DNA from 3 places in the Lentibacillus sp. Marseille-P4043 genome. Region 3 is predicted to be linked to each of the others. Evidence: riboswitches for the same ligand, from Rfam matches in the RefSeq annotation. Region 3 holds a riboswitch; each other region holds the start of a gene.

Region 1 (6,388 bases), 310 kb from region 3:
CTACCTGTTGAAATCCGACTAATAAAAATCGCCATCATTGGGCCATAGCCAAGAAACCATCCCCAGAAAAAAACGGTCCAAGCACCAAGCCAGGCTTCATCACCACGGTACAATGACATCGTGAAGAAATTTTGTAAATAAAAGCCTTCTCCGGAAACAAAAGCATCAATAATAAACATGGTTGGCCCAATAATAAGTACAACTGCAGCTAACAAAATAGTTAAACCTATATTGATGCGACTTAATAGTAATATCCCTCGATCAACACCAGTTGCCGCAGAAATAGCAGCGATCATCGATAATACTAGTACAATAATAATGCTAGTCGTTAACACATTGGGAATACCAAATAAATCATGTAATCCATAGCTTACCTGCAGACCTAGAAATCCTATAGGTCCAAGTGTTCCTGCCGCTACTGCTATAATCGAGATGATATCAGCGAGTGAACCAAGAATACTTTTATGATAAACTTTTTCTCCGAAGATCGGATATAAGATTGCTCGAGGTTTTAGCGGTTGCCCTTTAACATAATGCACATACATCATCACAATGGTTGATAACGTTCCAAGTATGGCCCACGCTACAAATCCCCAATCCATAAAGGCCTGTGCAAATGCAGCCGGGATATCGCCCGATCCTTCACCGAATAACGGTGGGGTGGTCATATAATGATACATTGGCTCAGCCGCCGCCCAAAAGACTCCCCCACTTGCCAGTAAAGTGCAAAGAATCATAGAAATCCATTTAAAATAATTGTATTTCGGTGCGGATTGATTCCCTAAACGAACCCTTCCATACTTTGAAAAGACAAAATAAATTCCAATTACAAAGTTCCCCAATAACAGTACTTGCCAATAGGCTCCAAAATACTTCGCAGACCAATTAAATAATTTTACAATCGTATCGCCCACCATTGTGCTGTTAATGAAAGATAACACAATAAATAAAATTACAAATCCTCCACTTATTAAAAATACTGTCCAATCTGTTTTATTCTCTTTTTCGTACACGCTTTTCCTCCTAATTGATTAGGAGCAAGTGTCGATAAGTGCGTGTTCAACATGTTAGCTGGTAACTTTTGAACAACCTCTATCATATTTCCACACAGACCGATGGATGGAAGATAATAACCAAACTACAATTATGAAAAACCACCGACTTGCCCTTTTATAAATAACACATAGTTGACCATTATAGGGATGTTGATGGGATCCGTCAAATATAGAAAATTGCTTGTTTACAACAAATTAACTGTTACGTTGTATTCAGTTAAGCTCTGATTTCTCCTTTAATTCCAATGCAAAGTCACCAACAGCACCATCTTCATAGAGGTTTGTGATTGACGTTGAATAGGAGTAAATGGTTGCGGGAAATTCAAGATTTTTTTCTGGAACTTTCACATGGAAATCATTGGCATATAGCAAGGTTGTAATTTCGTGGTAGTCACTGCTGTTGACTTTAAAATCAAATCCTACTTTAAGTAATTCTTTGCCCCTAGATTTATTTATAACTGTATCTACGTAAAAATTGTCCACATTAATTGTCCTATTATTTATGATCACTTTTTGATTCATTATTTTTGCCACCCTTCTTAAAATCTAATTAAATTCTAGCAGTTGAATTTAGTTATTTCTATTGTTATTGCTTCTGTGTTTCTTTTAATCCTCGTTAATGAACCGGCCGAATAAAGGGGCAACATCCTTCATAGTCCCTTGACGAGTGAAATTTCACTTAATTGATTGCTTCAATTCATAGTTATCTGGTATGATTACTTTAGTTTAATACATATTCTTATTATGAGTGGTGGAGGGAAATGGCCCGAAGAAACCCGGCAACCCACTGATGAAAGTCAGGAAGGTGCTAATTCCAGCAGAGTTGAATGCTCTGAAAGATAAGAAGGAAGCCAGACAAAAACTTCTTCTTATCGAAGAAGTTTTTTTGATTCAAATTTTAATAACAAAAAGGAGAGGATTTGAATGAAATACGGGTTTTGGTTACCTATTTTTGGTGGATGGTTACGAAATGTGGAGGATGAAAATATGCCTCCGACCTTTGATTATGCAAAGGAGGTAATTCAATCAGCAGAAAAATGGGGATATGATACAACATTAATTGCTGAATTATACTTGAATGATATAAAAGGTGTTGAGCATGATGCACTAGAGGCATGGTCAACAGCAGCGGCACTTGCTGCAGTTACAGAAAAGATTGAAATTATGGCAGCGATACGACCTGTATTCCATAATCCAGCAGTAACTGCAAAAATGACTGCTAATATTGATCATATTTCGAATGGTCGCTTTACTTTAAATGTAGTCTCCGGCTGGTGGGAAGGTGAAGCGCGTCAATATGGTGGGGAATTCACGGCACACGATGAACGCTATGATCGTACAGAGGAATTTTTGGACATCATGAAAGGTTTATGGACAGAAAAAACGCTCAGTTATAAAGGCAAATTTTATGAAATCACAGATACACACTTAGAACCGAAACCCGTGCAACGTCCGAATCCTGTTCTCTATGCAGGTGGAGAGAGCCCACGTGGAAAACAAGCGATCGTGAATACATGTGATGCTTATGTAATGCATGGAGGAACAGTTGAGGAGATTTCCAGTAAAATCACGGATATGCAAACACGTCGTGCAGAGGCTGGTAAATCACCATTTCAATCATTCGGTATGTCTGCTTATATTATTTGTCGGGACAGCGAAGAAGAGGCATTAGCAGAGTGGCAGCGAATTACCGATGTGAAAAATACAGAGGGTTACGCGGGATACCAAGACTTTATAAACAAATCCGAGCTTGAACAGCAAGTGAAATTAAACGATTATTCCGTTTCAAATCGAGGGTTACGTCCAAATTTAATTGGAACTCCTGAACAAATTGCTGAGCGTATAATTGCTTATGAGAATGTTGGGGTTGATCTCTTGCTCCTTCAGTTCTCACCTCAATTAGAAGAAATGGAACGATTTTCAAAACAAGTGATGCCACTAGTTAACGAAAAACGTAAACAACAAGTTTAAATAGGAGGTCTCATCATATGTCGGGAAAGATTTACGTGATTCATGAAAATAGTGAATGGACTGCACATTTAGCAAAACGCTTAGATGAACTGGGGTTACCTTATGAAGAGTGGCATTTGAATGAAGGAACAATTGATTTATCTACCATCCCTCCTGAAGGTGTTTTTTACAGCAGGATGAGTGCATCGTCCCATACAAGAGGTCATCGCTTTGCACCAGAATTAACGGAAGCAGTATTATCCTGGCTTGAGCGTCACGGTCGTAATGTGATAAACGGGAACCGAGCGTTAAGGCTTGAGGTCAGCAAAGTTAACCAATACATGGCATTAGATGCCGCTGGAATTCGCACACCAAAAACCATTGCTGCCGTTGGTAAAGAGCAGATCATTCAAGCCGCCAAAGATGCAGGATTAACTTCTTTTATAACAAAACATAATCGCGCGGGGAAAGGGCTTGGCGTACAACTATTCCATTCCCTCAAAGCATTACAAGAATATGTTTACGGTCCAACATTTGAACCTTCTATCGATGGCGTTACACTTATTCAAGAATATATTGAGGCGCCTGCACCGTATATTACACGTTGTGAGTTTGTTGGCGGAAAATTTGTTTATGCAGTCAGAGTGGACACATCAGAAGGGTTTGAGCTTTGCCCTGCAGACGCCTGCACGATTGATGATTTATTTTGCCCTGTTGGCGAGGAACAATCAGAAAAGCCAAAGTTCCAAATCATAGAGGACTTTAATGACCCTATTATCGAAAAATATGAAGCATTTCTAAGGCAAAACAACATCCAAGTAGCTGGAATTGAATTCATCTATAATCAGTACGGAGAAATATATACCTATGATATCAACACAAATACAAACTATAACTCCGATGCTGAAGCGTTAGCTGGCAAATATGGTATGCTTGAATTGGCGAAATACTTGGGTAGCCAATTAAATGTAAAATCAATGACCTACTGATTGATTTCCAAACTTGATGATAGAAAACAGTGAAACAAAAATCCCGTGTAGTTCGTATACTCTTATTACGACACTGCGCGGTTTTTTTTAGGAGGGTAATAAAAGTATAAAACCTGGCTCTAATTTGTTCTCAGACAAGGACAAGCCACGTCTCAGCACAAGTGCTAAAGTCATAAGGAGACTTCCCTACCTTCGTCCGATAAGTCAACATCGGTTCGCTTCCGCTTTTGTTATTATGGAATTTTTAACTGATTTCATCTATAATACGGTTAATGAGAAAGGGGAGCCATATGAAAACAGCGAGTCGATTTATGAAATTTATTGGCGGTCGCGATTTATTTTTTGGGGTAATCCTATTAATACTTATTGGTATTACTATATATATTTATGACAAAATATCATTTATTTTCAATCCCATCATCATCATTTTTTCAACAATTGTACCACCAATTATCCTGGCTTTTATTGTCTTTTATTTATTAAATCCGATTGTAAATCTTTTAGAGCGTCTACATATTAAGCGAATCTGGGGAATTCTCATTATCATACTTGGTATTAGTGGTTTATTAACAGGGATTACCCTTCTTTCCGCACCGGCAATTGAGTCACAAGTAAAAGATTTAGCAAACAATTTCCCAAACTACTTGCGACAAATGGGAGACGGAATTAAATCATGGTTCCAACATTCCTTTTTAGGTCCCTATTATGAGGAAGGATATAATTGGCTTACATCCTATTTAAGTGATTTGCCAAGTAAAATCGGCAATTACCTTGGCGGCGCAGTTGAAGGAATACGTAATGTTGCTAGTACACTTACAAATGTCGTAGTTGTCATTTTTACATTTCCATTTATTTTATTTTTCCTATTAAAAGACGGTAAAAGGTTTAAAGCATATTGTTTAAAATTAATACCTCCTAAATATAGAGATGACGCAAATAAAATAATTCACAACATGGATGTTCAAGTAGGCTCCTATATTCAGGGGCAAATCATTGTTGCTACATGTATCGGAATTCTTTTATTTATTGGCTATTTAATTATCGGCCTAAAATATGCGATTACATTAGCAATTATTGCCGCGGTAACAAGTGTTGTACCTTACCTAGGACCAATTATTGCCATATCTCCAGCAATTATTATCGCAATTGTCGAATCACCTTTTATGCTTTTAAAATTAGCGATTGTTTGGGCAGTGGTTCAATTTTTAGAAGGCCATTTTATTTCCCCAAACATCATGGGAAGAACAATGAAAATTCATCCGCTAACGATTATTTTTGTACTGTTATCAGCAGGAAATTTATTTGGGATTGTCGGGGTTATCCTCGGTATTCCAGGTTACGCTATCGTAAAAGTAATTGTTGTTTACTTATTCGGGAAATTTAAATCGCGCTATAACCGTTATTATGGTGAGGAATATGGAGCGTATCAAAAAGAAGAAAACTAAAAGGGGGCTTCCCCGTTGCTTCGGGGAGCCGCCTTTTCTATTGGCTGTTTTCGTGTGATTATTGCTTTCTGCCCGGCAACAGCATTTTTATTTTACAACGATGTCATGTTCACCTAGAAATTCGATGATCCCTTCCAGGAAGCCCTCTGCTAATGAGAGTGATGGGTCGGAATATGCAGCCATGTTACCTTCTCTATCTGTCGGAGCTTCTTTTAATACATGATTCATTTTGTCGATCAAAAGAGTTGTAGCATCTGGTTTCGCTTCAGCAAGTCTTTTTGCATCATCAACAGGCACTTGTAAATCGTTTTTTCCATTTACAATTAATGATGGAATACCAAGTTGTTTTATTTCGTCAGTTGGATTATATTGCATCCACGAAATTAAAAATGGTTGAACACTTGGTCTAAAAATACTTAGTAATTCGTTGCTTACGTTATTGACAATTCCCCCTTGCTTCAACTGCTCCAAGATGGCCTGGCTTTCCTCATACAAATTATCAGGTAACGTTTTTATCTGCTCTATTAAAACCTGATCAATGGAACGACCTGCACCAGCAAGCGAAATAAATGCACTCACATCAGAGTTCTCCGCAGCCATCATCCCAACAAGCGACCCTTGACTATGACCAATCACAATGACATCTGTAAATCGGTCATCTTGTTTTAGCTTTGTTATCCATTGTTTTGCATCGGTAACAAATTGATCAAATCGCATATCTTCTTCCGCTATTGTGGCCTCAATATTTTTCCCTGCACCGCGTTTATCATAACGTAAACTTGCGATTCCATTGTCAGCTAATCCTTCGGCAAGAAGCTGCAAACTATTATTTTTACCAGGTAACCCCAATGCATTTCCATTGCGGTCGGTTGGTCCGGAACCTGGAATGATTAGAGCAACAGGAGATTTATCTTCTTTCTTTGGAACTAGGATGGAACCGTACAGTACA
Region 2 (6,388 bases), 2.5 Mb from region 3:
TGCGCCTTTCCAGTTAATAAGGTGATTTTTACATCTGTGAGCGCTGAACCCGTTAATAGACCATGATGATATCGCTCGAACAAATGACGCCGAATTAAATTTTGATTTCCAACCGACAAATCATTTGGATGACAATCCGACTCAAAGATAATGCCACTGTTTCTTTCAGTCGGCTCTATGTTGAGATGTACTTCAGCATAATGCTTTAATGGTTCAAAATGCCCATAACCAATTACTTGCCTTTCAACTGTTTCTTTATAGAGAATTTTAGGTTCGGCAAAAGAAATATTAAAACCGAATCTATTTTTGACAAGCTGTTCCAATACCTCCAGCTGGATGACTCCCATAACATGGATATAGATTTCTTGAAAATTTTCATCCCATAAAACGTGTAAAGATGGGTCTTCTGCATCCAGGATATCGAAGCACTGCAATACTTCTTTTACATGGACAGATGAATCAAAGACAACTTTAGACTTTAAGGTTGGTACCATTTCATAACGAACCTTTTCTTTAAGCGTACCTACCCCATCTCCAACAGACGCCTTCGATAACCCGACAACACCAAAAATTTCGCCTGCTGCAACTCGATCAACTGTCTTAAAACTTCCGCCATGATAAATTCTTAATTGTGTTACTTTCTCCGTCACCCTATTTTCTTCATCACCATAGCTAATCTCATCTCGAACACGTACTGAACCATTAACTGCTTTTAGAAAAGTTACCCTAATCCCATCGTCATAGCGAATTTTATAAACTTGACCAGCAAAATCACCATCATCCGAATAAAATGTTTTGGTAAGTTGATCCAGGCTATCAAAAAAATCAATAACACCAATATCCTGTAATGCTGAACCACTAGAACAAGCAAAAATTTTATTTTCCTTTATATGTTGTTGTAATGTTTGTAACCATAAATTTTTGTCATAACCTGACTCCATATAATATTCAAGAAGCTGTTCATCACGCTCTGCAATAAATTCAATTAACTCTTCCTTCATTTCCCCATTATGAAAAGTTGTTGTAAGATCACATACATCTTCTGTTAGATTGGTACGAATTTCGTCCAAGACACCTGTTGCATTAGCACCTTCACGATCCGTTTTATTGATGAAGAAAAATGTGGGAATATGATGTTTTTGCAGCAATTGCCAAACCGTTTCTGTATGCCCTTCTACACCTTCAACCGCACTAACCATGACAATGGCATAATCCATCACCTGGATGGCTCGTTCCATTTCCGGGGAAAAATCGACATGCCCAGGAGTGTCAATCAAAAAATAATTGGAATCTTTATATGTAATTAGTCCTTGATCTGCAAAAACCGTAATTCCACGTGCCTTTTCAATATCATGACGATCAAGATAAGCATCTCGATGGTCAACACGGCCTTTTTGCCGGATACTTTTTGTATGGTAAAGCAGTTGCTCGGAAAAGGTTGTCTTCCCGGCATCAACATGTGCTACTATTCCGATTGTCTTATTCATTGTGTCACCTCGAACATTTTCAATTGCCTATCATTATTATATCAAAGTAACATCTAACTGTAAGAAAGAATCCATACAAAATAAAAATAGGGGATTAGCAACTTATTTCTAACAAGTTACAGATCCCCAAAAACTTAAAAATTACTCTACAAGCAAAGTTTTCGCTTGTTTCCCCGGATGATGAGCTGGCAACTGATCTCCATGACCAAATAGATTATCCTGCTTCTTCTTCTGTTCTGCCAACAATTGGAACAAACATCGAAAGAATTTTCACCTCTTCTGGAGATCTTCCCGTTTTCTTGATATCTGCCCGTAGTTTCTGAACTGTTTCTTTAGCAGCAGCAATATTTGGTGCACCAATGAATGTAAGTTCTGCATTTTGAGCAGCAAATGCGCGACCTTTTGTAGAAGCACCTGCTTGATATATGACCGGCGTCCGCTGCGGTGATGGTTCACTTAAGTGAGCACCAGGCACTTTAAAATATTTTCCTTCATGTTTAATATCATGAACTTTGTCTGGATCGGTATAGATGCCATTTTCTTTATCAACCTTAACAGCATCGTCCTCCCAACTTTCTTCCCAAAGCTTATAGCAAACACCCAAGTATTCTGCTGCAATATCATAACGCTCATCATGTTTCACTTGGTCATCAAATCCCATATTTACTGCTGCACTTTTCAGGTAAGACGTTACAATGTTCCATCCAATCCGCCCATTCGTTAGATGATCCAACGTTGTCATTTTGCGGGCAAAAGGATATGGATGTTCATGTGTAACAGAAGCCGTTACACCAAATCCGAGATGCTTCGTTACGCCCGCCATTAACGGAACAACCAATAACGGATCATTGACTGGTACCTGTGCCCCCTGACGAACAGCCGCATCCCGTGAGCCTTGATATACATCATATGCACCTAATACATCCGCAATAAATACAGCATCAAACCGACCTTTTTCCAGTAGTTTAGCAAGTTCAATCCAATACTCACTATCCTTGTATCGATGTGATTCATCTTCTGAATGGGTCCATAATCCAGGAGATTGATGACCCGCACAGTTCATATCAAACGCATTTAAATAGATTCGTTTGTTCGGCATATTTGGATGGCCCTCCTTCATTTAATTCAAATGTTTCTTTAATACAATGAAGCTGCTAGTGCATTTTGTTTATACACCAATTCCACAAAGTAATGTAATTGCTTTTTAGTGCGTTGTAAAATGTCCTCATCAACTATTGGATTTTTCTTTTGTTTATCAATCTGACTATCAAGTACATAGATACCTTTTAGATTATATCCTTTTAATGTTGCTAGCACAGGTTTTAATGCATATTCAATTGCTAGAAGATGAGACATACTCCCACCAGTCATGAGCGGGAGGACAGGTTTATGTTTGAGCACATCTTGCGGAAGTATATCAAGCAGTGCTTTTAAAACTCCCGAATAAGCGCCTTTATACACAGGCGAACCAACTATGACACCTTTAGCCGCCTGAGTTAATGTCGCGATTTCCCGGATGGCCGGAGTATCAAAGTCTCCCGAAAATAAAGTTTCAGGTGGCACATCTTTAACCGAAATATGGGTTACCGAAAAATCTTCCTGTTTAAGTAAAGTTCCCAAATATTTCAGGACCTGTTCCGATCGGGAATATGCTGATGGACTCCCAGATAAAATAGCAATTTCACTCATACAATCATCCCTTCTATTTTTCTAACGTTCGTTATTTAGCTACTGTGAATTTTTTCATTAGAAAACCCCCTTTTCTTTTATTCGAGAAAAGAGGGTTATTTTACGTTTAACATTCAATTTCCGCTCTTATCTCCCAAGAATTACTCCCGCTGGAATTAGCACCTTCCCGACAAGTGTCAGAGGTTGCTGAAGCTTCACAGGGCCAGATCCCTCAGCTTCTCTTGATAAGATTATTTAATTTTAATTTAAAGTATATTCCAACAAATCCAATAAGTCAAGTAGGAATTAAAAAATATGGTTCAATCCAAATATGCATGTAAATAAAAGGAACCAGAATTACCTGGTTCCTTCTTTTTTCTTATTCTTATTCCGTCAACAACGGATAGTAACCTTCTTCATTATGTGTTTCTGTTCCAACAAGTGGCGGATTAAATACACACACCATGCGCATTTGTGTTCTTGCGCGAAGTAGGTGCTTATCATTCTCATCTAGTGTATACATTGTTCCTGCTTTAAGTTGCCACACTTCACCAGTTTCTACTTTTTCAATTTCTCCTTCGCCTTCAATACAATAAACTGCTTCAATATGGTTTTTATACCAAAAATAATTCTCTGTACCAGCTTTGATTAATGTATCATTCACACTAAAACCAACATTGTCTTTTTTTAATAAAAATCGGCGACTCGTCCAGTTTTCTCCTGATGTTTCGTCCTCAGTACCTTTAATATCTTCAAGTGATTTTACGATCATTTCTACATTTCTCCTCTCTATTTTTCAGGCAATATCTATTACAATGTATTATGCAAGAACGTGATTTATACTTTCTTCCAAAATTCCAAGTCCTATTTTCAAACCTTCTTTATCAATGATAAGCGGCGGAAGGAACTTAATAACTTCATCATTTGGTCCTGAAGTTTCAACTATTAATCCACGTTCAAATGCTTCCGAACAAATTTTACTAGTAACATCATTTGTATTGTCGATGGCAATTCCCTGCATTAGACCTCTACCACGAGCCTCTCCATTTAGTTCTGGGAATTTTTTGATAATCGATTGAATACCTTCCTTTAAAATAAGCGCCTTCTCTTTAATTGACTGACTGAATTCATCTGTTTCCCAATTGGTCAATGCTTCTGATGCAGCAATAAATGCAAGGTTATTGCCTCGGAATGTTCCATTATGCTCACCAGGCCCCCATTGATCATATTCTGGTTTAATCAGTGTAATAGCCATTGGTAGGCCAATACCGCCGATCGATTTAGAAAGGCAGACAACATCTGGATTAATACCAGCAGGCTCAAAACTAAAGAAAGTACCTGTTCTGCCACATCCTGCTTGAACATCATCAATAATTAATAAAATGTCCCAACGTTTACAAATATTTTCTATTTTTTTCAGCCATTCCATTCTTGCAGCATTTATTCCACCTTCACCTTGAACGGTTTCTAAAATAATTGCTGCTGGTAATGCTACACCGCTTCCACTATCTTCTAGAAAACGTTCCAAATATGCAATTGTATCTTGACCATCCATGTATCCGTCAAATGGCATTGAAACAGAATGGTTGAGCGGAATTCCAGCACCATGGCGTTTGAATGAATTTCCTGTAACAGAAAGGGAACCAATTGTCATACCGTGGAATGCGTTTGTGAAGCTAATAACGGTATCACGACCAGTAACCTTTCTGGCAATTTTAAGGGCGCTTTCGACTGTGTTTGTTCCCGTTGGTCCAGGAAACATAATTTTATAGTCGAGTTCACGGGGTGTAAGAATAACGTCATTAAATCGTTCTAAGAATTTTTGTCTCGGTGTTGTTCCCATGTCGAGGCTATGGATTATTCCATCATTACGTATATAATCAATTATTTTCTCCTGCATTGCCTCATTGTTATGACCATAATTTAATGTCCCGGCACCTGCAAAGAAATCAATATATTCTTTATCATCTATATCCCACAACTTATATCCTTTAGCCTTTGTAAAGATAGTTGGCCAGCCTCTGCTGTAACTTCTTACTGTAGACTCAAGTTCTTCAAACGTTTTCATTTTCGCATCGCTTAATACTGCTGTTGTCACCTGCATCATTCCCTTTATTTATTTTCTTCTGAAATAGGTCCAATCTTATACAACAATTCGTCTTCATGCCCTGTTCGTGGAAAATCGATCGATAAAATATAACTTGATGTTATACAATTCGTCTCAAGCTTCTTCGCAAGACCTAAAAATAAATGTTGTGATGGTATATTTGACGGCGAGACGGTCGCTTCAACATAACGAACATCCTCACACGATTCACGATTTAGTAACTGAAAAAGCATCTTTGTTCCCAACCCTTGACCGCGTTGTGATTCATGAACAGCTACCTGCCAGATGAAAAGTGTATTTGGTTTATCTGGGCGAACAAACCCAGAAATAAATCCAACTGTTTCTCCGTCCCTTTTAGCAACAATCGATGTGCCTGAAAATATCTCACACCACATGATATAACTATAGGAAGAGTTAAGATCAAGAACTCCAGTATGTTTAATCAGTTCCCAGACTTCTGCGCCATCATCTTTATCAGGCGTGCGAAAGTGAAATTCGGTTTTCATTTCTTTAGGCTTTACCATTTCTCCGATTCCGCTTTTATTAATGCTCCCACCTCCAAATTATTTTTTCTTCAATATTTCGCGTACTTAAATAGCTTAAACTAGCCGGAAAATTTCGTCAAAATGGATTAAACCTTATTTATTGTGTTTAAACATGCTTAAGCTTGATTAAGAGGAAATAAGTGACAAGGCTTTTAAATAGCTATCAAATAGTGGTTAATAATCTGGATTTTAAACAATTCAGGTTTTTCTCCCTCTGTAACCAATCCAACAAACTTATTTAAGATAATGGCAAACTTTCCTCATTAAAAAGGGATTACTCATCATTATATTAAATTATAATAAAATAACTTAGTCTAAAATGGAGGCGATTGAATGTCTAATATAGTCACCATGGAAAATGTCACAAAAAAATTGGAAAAACAACGGCTGTTAGTAGTGTTTCGTTCACAATCGAAACCGGATCTACTGCGATGAGCCAACTGTGGGTCTAGGTATTACTGCAAGGCGACTTTTTTGGGAAAAAGTCGCTAGTCTAAAAGCAAATGGAAAAACGATTATTTTTTCTACCCACTATCTCGAGGAAGCGAACGATGTTTCCGATCGGATTATTCTATTTCACA
Region 3 (6,388 bases):
TTGGCGCAAAGCATTGATTCCGTTAAATAGTTGGATAACCCCATCTAGTGCATTAATTCCCTTTTCTGGTTTAGCCGATGCATGTGCCGGTTTACCAAAAAATTCAAAATCTAGTGGGTCAACACCCAAGGTTGGTCCAGTTAAATTTGTTTCATTGCCGGGGTGTAGCATAATTGCTGCATCAATATCTTTTAATAAGCCTGCCTTTACAAAGCTTCCTTTTGCACTACCATTTGGACCACCTTCCTCTGCAGGTGTTCCAAGCACAATTAGTTCTCCCCCAATTTCATCAATCACTTTACTTAAGGCTACAGCCGCAGCAACACTTGTTGTTCCAATAATATTATGTCCACACGCATGGCCTATTTCTGGAAGAGCATCATACTCAGCTAAAAAACCAATTCGCAATCCTTCTTTTGTTCCTTTTCTTTTAGCCAAAAAAGCTGTCTCATGTCCTGCTATTCCCTTTTCAATAACAAATCCTTCATGACTAAGAATATCGGTTAATAACCCAGAGGCAAAAAACTCCTCATTGCCAATCTCAGGCTTATCATGTATCGCATGACTTGTATGAACATATTTTTCTTTATTTTCCTCTACATTTTCAATAATACGTTGTTTGATTTGATTCAACCCTTGTGTAATAACAGTCATTATCATCCGCTCCCCTATTTTGATTTATTTGTTTACTTTCTACACCAGAATCCTAGTAACCAATTTTGCTTAACGGTACAAATGTTGGTATTGAGTTTCCATTACGTTCTTCCATAATAAAATCTGCGACATCGTCTGATTGATAAATCTCTGCCAACTTGTTTAATACCTCATCATCTTTGTCTTTTGTTTGAACGGCAATGATATTAATGTATGGTGTTGCTGTTTCATCCTCGTGATAAATGGAATCCTCTAAAGGACTAAAGCCAGCGTCTACTGCTATTCCATTATTAATAATCGATGCATCAACATCCGGTAAAACACGCGGGGTTTGGGCTGCCACTAATGTTTCAATCTGTATGTTCTTAGGATTTTCGGCAATTTTATCAATTGATCCATTCCCATCAAAATCATCTACTAGCTTAATTAGGCCCGCTTCTTGAAGTAGCAACAATCCTCGCCCCATATTTGTTGCCTCTTTTGGTAGAGCAATTGTCGCACCATCGGGTAAATCATCTACTGAATCATATTTTTCAGAGTACAACCCCATTGGTGCAATGACCGTTGTCGCAATTGGAGTAAGATCTAAATCATGTTCTTTAATAAATGCGTCAAAGTATGAAACAGTTTGAAAGGCATTTACATCAATCTCTCCTTCTGCAAGTGCCAAGTTTGGTTGAACATAGTCAGAAAAGCGAACAATCTCAACATCAATTCCCTCCTTTTTTGCCTTTTCTGCAACATAATCCCAAATTGTTGTGTCAGAACCGCTAATTCCTACTTTTACACTTGATGCTGCATCACCACTTGAGCAAGCACTGATACCCATTGACAAAATCATAAGTAATAATAGAAAACCAACTTTCTTCATAATCCTCTCTCCCTATCGTCGTCTAATTTTTCTTGATAATATATTTCCAGTGGATTGTAGACCTTGAACCATGACGACAAGTATCGCCACTGTAATAACCATAACTACCGTGTCAAAGCGCTGATACCCATATGTAATTGCTAAATCTCCGAGTCCACCGCCGCCGATCGCACCAGCCATCGCTGATGCACCGATTAACCCAATTGTTGCAATCGTTAACCCTAATAAAAGTGAACTTAATGCTTCTGGAATTAAAAAGCGAATTATGATTTGTCTCGGTGTTGCTCCCATTGCTTGAGCGGCCTCCATGACACCAGGGTCAACCTCTAACAACGAGTTTTCAATTAACCTAGCAATATATGGGCCTGAAAAAAGTACCATTGGAACAATTGCTGCTGCGGTTCCAATTGATGTTCCTACAACTAATCGGGTAAATGGTATAACTGCAACCATCAAAATAATGAAAGGTATCGAGCGGAACACATTTACAATTGCATTTAAAACATTAAATACCGGAGCATTTTCCCATAAATGTCCTTTACGTGTTACAACGAGCAAGATACCTAATGGTAAGCCAATGATCGTAGCGAATAATAATGAAAATGCAACCATCGAAACTGTTTCCCATAGGGCTGCGATAATTTGATCCCAATCAACTAACATCCTCTAATACCTCCTTCACTGTTACCTTTTGTTGGTTGATATGCATAATAACTCTACTCACTTCTTTTGCTTCACCTGCAAACTTCACGATTAAGTTTCCAAATGGTGTCCCTTGCAATTCTGTAATACTACCAAACAAAACATTTACCTCTACATCAAATCGCTTGGCTATTTGAGATAACAGTGGATAACCTGCCGATTCCCCAACGAACACAATCCGGTAAATTTGATTGGTAGATTCTTGTGATTGAATTAATTGATGAACCGATTCTGGTATTTCATCATGCATGACTGTACTTACAAAGTTATGGGCAGTTTCCGTTTTAGGCTGGGCAAATACATCAAATACAGATCCCGATTCAATCATTTTACCCTGATCAAGCACTGCAACCTTATCGCATATTTCACGGATAACCCCCATTTCATGAGTAATGATTAGAATGGTAATGTTATATTCCTGATTAATTTTCTTCAAAAGCCTCAAGATTGAATTCGTTGTCTGCGGATCAAGTGCCGATGTTGCCTCGTCACACAATAGAATGGATGGCTGTGTTGCCAAGGCTCGGGCAATACCTACTCGTTGTTTCTGGCCACCTGAAAGCTGATCCGGGTAATTATCAGCCTTATCACTCAGTCCGACAAACTCCAACAGTTCATTAACTCTTTTTTTAACTTCTTCCTTAGGCGTCTTCATTAGTAATAATGGCATTGCCACATTCGTAAAAACCGTTTTTGAATTTAATAGATTAAAGTGTTGAAATATCATTCCAATGCTTCGTTTTGCTTCCCTTAATTCCTTTGGGGAAAGACTGAGTAGATCCTGGTTATTTACAACTACTTTTCCAGAAGTCGGTTGTTCAAGTAAATTCACACAACGTATCAATGAACTTTTTCCGGCACCACTAAATCCAATAACACCATATATTTCGCCTTTTTCAATCTGTAAATCAACATCATCCAGTGCCTTTATCTGTTGTTCACCACTTTGGTATATCTTCGTTACATTCTCAAAAGTAATCATAATTCCCCTCCTCTTTAAAATGAAAAAATGCCCCTTCTTGAAAAACAAGAAGAGGCATTTACGAGTTTCCCTCTCCTTATCTTTCAAGCCTATTGCTTGCTGGAATTGGCACAGTACTTTTACAAGTCCGCTGCCGAGGTATCATAGGGCCAGCCCCTCCACCTCTCTGGATAAGAAGTCTTGCTATTTAGTTTTCACATAGAAGTAAAAAATCCCTCCTTATGATATTCATAAGAAGAGATTTGCATTCAATTCCGCTCACTCTTCTTATTTTCCAAGCATATGCTTGTTGGATTTGGCACAGTTCTTTTTATAAAAAGTCCGTTGCCGAGGTTTCGCAGGGCCAATTCCCTCCACCTCTCTGAATAAGAAGTTATAAATTATTCATTTGATATTGTTTAATACAATACTACCGTGACGAATCTTTGTCAATACACTTTTTGAAAAAATTGAAAAAGCGATACCTCACTATGGGATGGTTTCCTTGTTGTATCAATATTAATTAATCGAGATAACTATCTTACCAATGTTTTTATTTGCCTCCATATATCGATGTGCTTCTTGAATATCCTTGAAAGCAAAGGTATGATCAACAATGGGCTTCAACTTTTTCTGATTGAATAAGGGTATTGCTTTTCGAATAAATTCATCTGTCAAAGCTTTTTTATAAGCATCACTTCTTGGAGTTAGCAATGTTCCCTTCAGATGAATTCGTTTTGCAAGAATTGACATTAAATCTACTCGTTCAACCTCTGTTCCACCCAATACACCTATCAGTACCCAGCGGCCATCGATTGCAATGCTTTTTAAGTTTTTCTCCCAATAGGAAGCTCCAATAAAATCAAGTATGACGTTTACACCTTCTTGATTTGTACTTTTTAAAACTTCCTCCGCAAAGTTCTGTTCTTTATAGTTAATTCCAACATCAGCTCCGAGCGACCGACAAAAATCTAACTTCTCTTGTGAGCCCGCTGTTGTAATAATTTTTGCGTTTGTCATTTGCTTTGTTAATTGGATGGCCGCTGTACCAACCCCACTTCCACCTGCATGGATTAAAACTGCATCTTGATCTGTTAGATTACCCAACCAAAATAGAGTTTGGTATGCGGTTAGAAACACCTCTGGAATTGCTGTTGCTTCTTCAAACGATAAATTTTCTGGGATCTGTATCACTCGATCAGCTGGCATAACAACGTATTCTGCATAAGCTCCACCATTTACGAGGCCCATCACACGGGTTCCAACTTCTATATCTGTCCCGTCTGCAGCTTCTACCACTTCTCCGGCAACCTCTATACCTAAAATTGGATTAGGCATATACCCTGATTTACCTTCTCGTGTCATAATATCAGTACGATTGACTGCAAATGCCTTTACCTGAATTAGCAGCTCACCACTGCCTACAGTCGGGTTAGGAAATTCCTGAAATTGTAATTGCTCGGCACCACCAGGTTTATTAACTACAACTGCTTTCATAATAATAGCTCCTTGTAAACTTATTTTTGTTGAAAGTTAGTATATCATAATGGCATGTGTGTTTTAAAAAAAGTGATTGTCTGATGTAGTGTAACTTTAAGCAGCAAAGTGAATTATATTGACAGAACATGAGAACGATTTTGTTAGGTGATGGATAAACTGGGGGGATTTTTTCACCATTCAACTTAAATTCCCCCTTGTTTTGGAACATCCTCTACGCCATGGTACAGTTTGATGGACTATACTAAACGATAAGATTAAAATAAATAATAATTGGCATTCCGAGGTGATTCGTATGAGCTCTTTAAACCAACGTTTAGCGACACAATCTGCAACCAAAAGCTTTTTTCAATATTTCATTCCGACACTGCTTGGTATGATGCTGATGTCTATAAATGTTGTCGTGGATGGTATTTTTGTTGGAAATGGGGTTGGTTCTGTTGCATTGGCAAGTGTGAATATTGCGGTACCCGTCTTTTCCATCATCATTTCCATTTCCTTGCTTATTGGGGTAGGTGGCGGAACACTTTACTCAATGGCAATGGGAGAGGGAAATAAAAAACAAGCACAAAGGCTATTTACTACTTCGTTTGGCTTTTTAACGCTGATTACCATCATTATCTGTTTGATTGCCTATATAAATATAGATGGCCTAGCCCGTTTATTCGGAGCAAATGAACAAACACTTCCATATGCAGTTGACTACATGAGGATATTGTTGATTTTTTCATTAATTCTAGCCTGGGAAAACTATTTCAGTATTTTTGTACGAAACGATGGTGATCCACAGCTAGCCATGATTGGTTTAGTTATTTCCGCACTACTTAATATTGGGCTAGATTACTGGATGATCTTTATCCTTAAATTGGAAGTGACAGGGGCAGCATTGGCAACGGTAATTGCAACTTTTGCGGGTCTCATCATCTATTTGTTACATTTCTTTAAAAAAGATTCCGGTTTGGTATTTGTCAAAGCAAGATGGAAAATAAAAGATCTAAAGCGAATTAGCTCCATTGGCCTCCCTAGTTTTTTGTCTGAAGCAGGGACAGGTGTTTTTGTCATGGGCTATAATATTGCAATCGCCTATTATGCTGGCACAACTGGACTGGCTGCCTTTTCCGTTATTAACTATTTGCATACATTTATGTTTTTAGCATTTATCGGCATTGGTCAATCCATTCAACCAATGATTAGCTTCTATTATGGAGCCAAACAATTTCATTCCATTAAGGAAACCGTGAAAACTGCCGAAATATCTGGACTTTCACTTGGTATATTATTTTTAGGTATTGGTTATTTTGGAGCTGACTTCCTTGTGTCGATTTTTGGTGTCGCATCACCAGAGATTGCTGAACTTGCCGCCAAAGGAATCAAATTGTTTTTCCTTGGTTATCTATTTATGGGGACAAATTTTATTTACATGACCTATTACCAGTCAATCGGATATGTCCGTCCGTCTGTCGGTATTACCGTCTTCCGTGGATTTATTCTGTTAATAGGAATGCTATTCATTTTGCCGCTTTGGTTCGGAACTATTGGGGTTTGGCTTGCATTACCAGTAGCAGAGGGAATAGTTGCAGTTACACTAATGATATTTGCACGCAGCGGTGTCATGCGAAAGGGATTAAGTTCACGTGGATTTTAAATTTAAATCCCAGGCTATTAGTAAAGCCTGGGATTTTTAAAAAATAGGAAGTTATAAG

Evidence for each region. A riboswitch is a leader RNA that binds a small molecule or an ion and turns the genes downstream of it on or off. The one in region 3 is predicted to bind S-adenosylmethionine.
Region 1: linked by a shared signal. The riboswitch ahead of C8270_RS02750 (LLM class flavin-dependent oxidoreductase) and the one ahead of C8270_RS04390 (methionine ABC transporter ATP-binding protein) in region 3 are both predicted to bind S-adenosylmethionine.
Region 2: linked by a shared signal. The riboswitch ahead of ssuE (NADPH-dependent FMN reductase) and the one ahead of C8270_RS04390 (methionine ABC transporter ATP-binding protein) in region 3 are both predicted to bind S-adenosylmethionine.

Annotation. Positions count from the first base shown of each region.
Region 1 is NZ_LT984884.1:511,356-517,743, forward strand. Features, by position in the region: gene C8270_RS02740 (BCCT family transporter) at 1-1,013, opposite strand, end outside; gene C8270_RS02745 (DUF3219 family protein) at 1,269-1,577, opposite strand; SAM riboswitch class I at 1,792-1,901, shown strand; gene C8270_RS02750 (LLM class flavin-dependent oxidoreductase) at 1,980-3,026, shown strand; gene C8270_RS02755 (ATP-grasp domain-containing protein) at 3,044-3,994, shown strand; gene C8270_RS02760 (AI-2E family transporter) at 4,285-5,439, shown strand; gene C8270_RS02765 (alpha/beta hydrolase) at 5,527-6,388, opposite strand, start outside.
Region 2 is NZ_LT984884.1:3,298,555-3,304,942, forward strand. Features, by position in the region: gene C8270_RS16360 (elongation factor G) at 1-1,487, opposite strand, end outside; partial or broken gene C8270_RS16365 (NtaA/DmoA family FMN-dependent monooxygenase) at 1,708-2,586, opposite strand; gene ssuE (NADPH-dependent FMN reductase) at 2,625-3,176, opposite strand; SAM riboswitch class I at 3,300-3,407, opposite strand; gene C8270_RS16375 (ectoine synthase) at 3,541-3,927, opposite strand; gene ectB (diaminobutyrate--2-oxoglutarate transaminase) at 3,976-5,223, opposite strand; gene ectA (diaminobutyrate acetyltransferase) at 5,268-5,786, opposite strand; gene C8270_RS20090 (hypothetical protein) at 6,250-6,388, shown strand, end outside.
Region 3 is NZ_LT984884.1:826,280-832,667, forward strand. Features, by position in the region: gene C8270_RS04375 (M20 family metallopeptidase) at 1-654, opposite strand, end outside; gene C8270_RS04380 (MetQ/NlpA family ABC transporter substrate-binding protein) at 707-1,525, opposite strand; gene C8270_RS04385 (methionine ABC transporter permease) at 1,538-2,188, opposite strand; gene C8270_RS04390 (methionine ABC transporter ATP-binding protein) at 2,178-3,209, opposite strand; SAM riboswitch class I at 3,283-3,386, opposite strand; SAM riboswitch class I at 3,474-3,581, opposite strand; gene C8270_RS04395 (NAD(P)H-quinone oxidoreductase) at 3,708-4,685, opposite strand; gene C8270_RS04400 (MATE family efflux transporter) at 4,981-6,330, shown strand.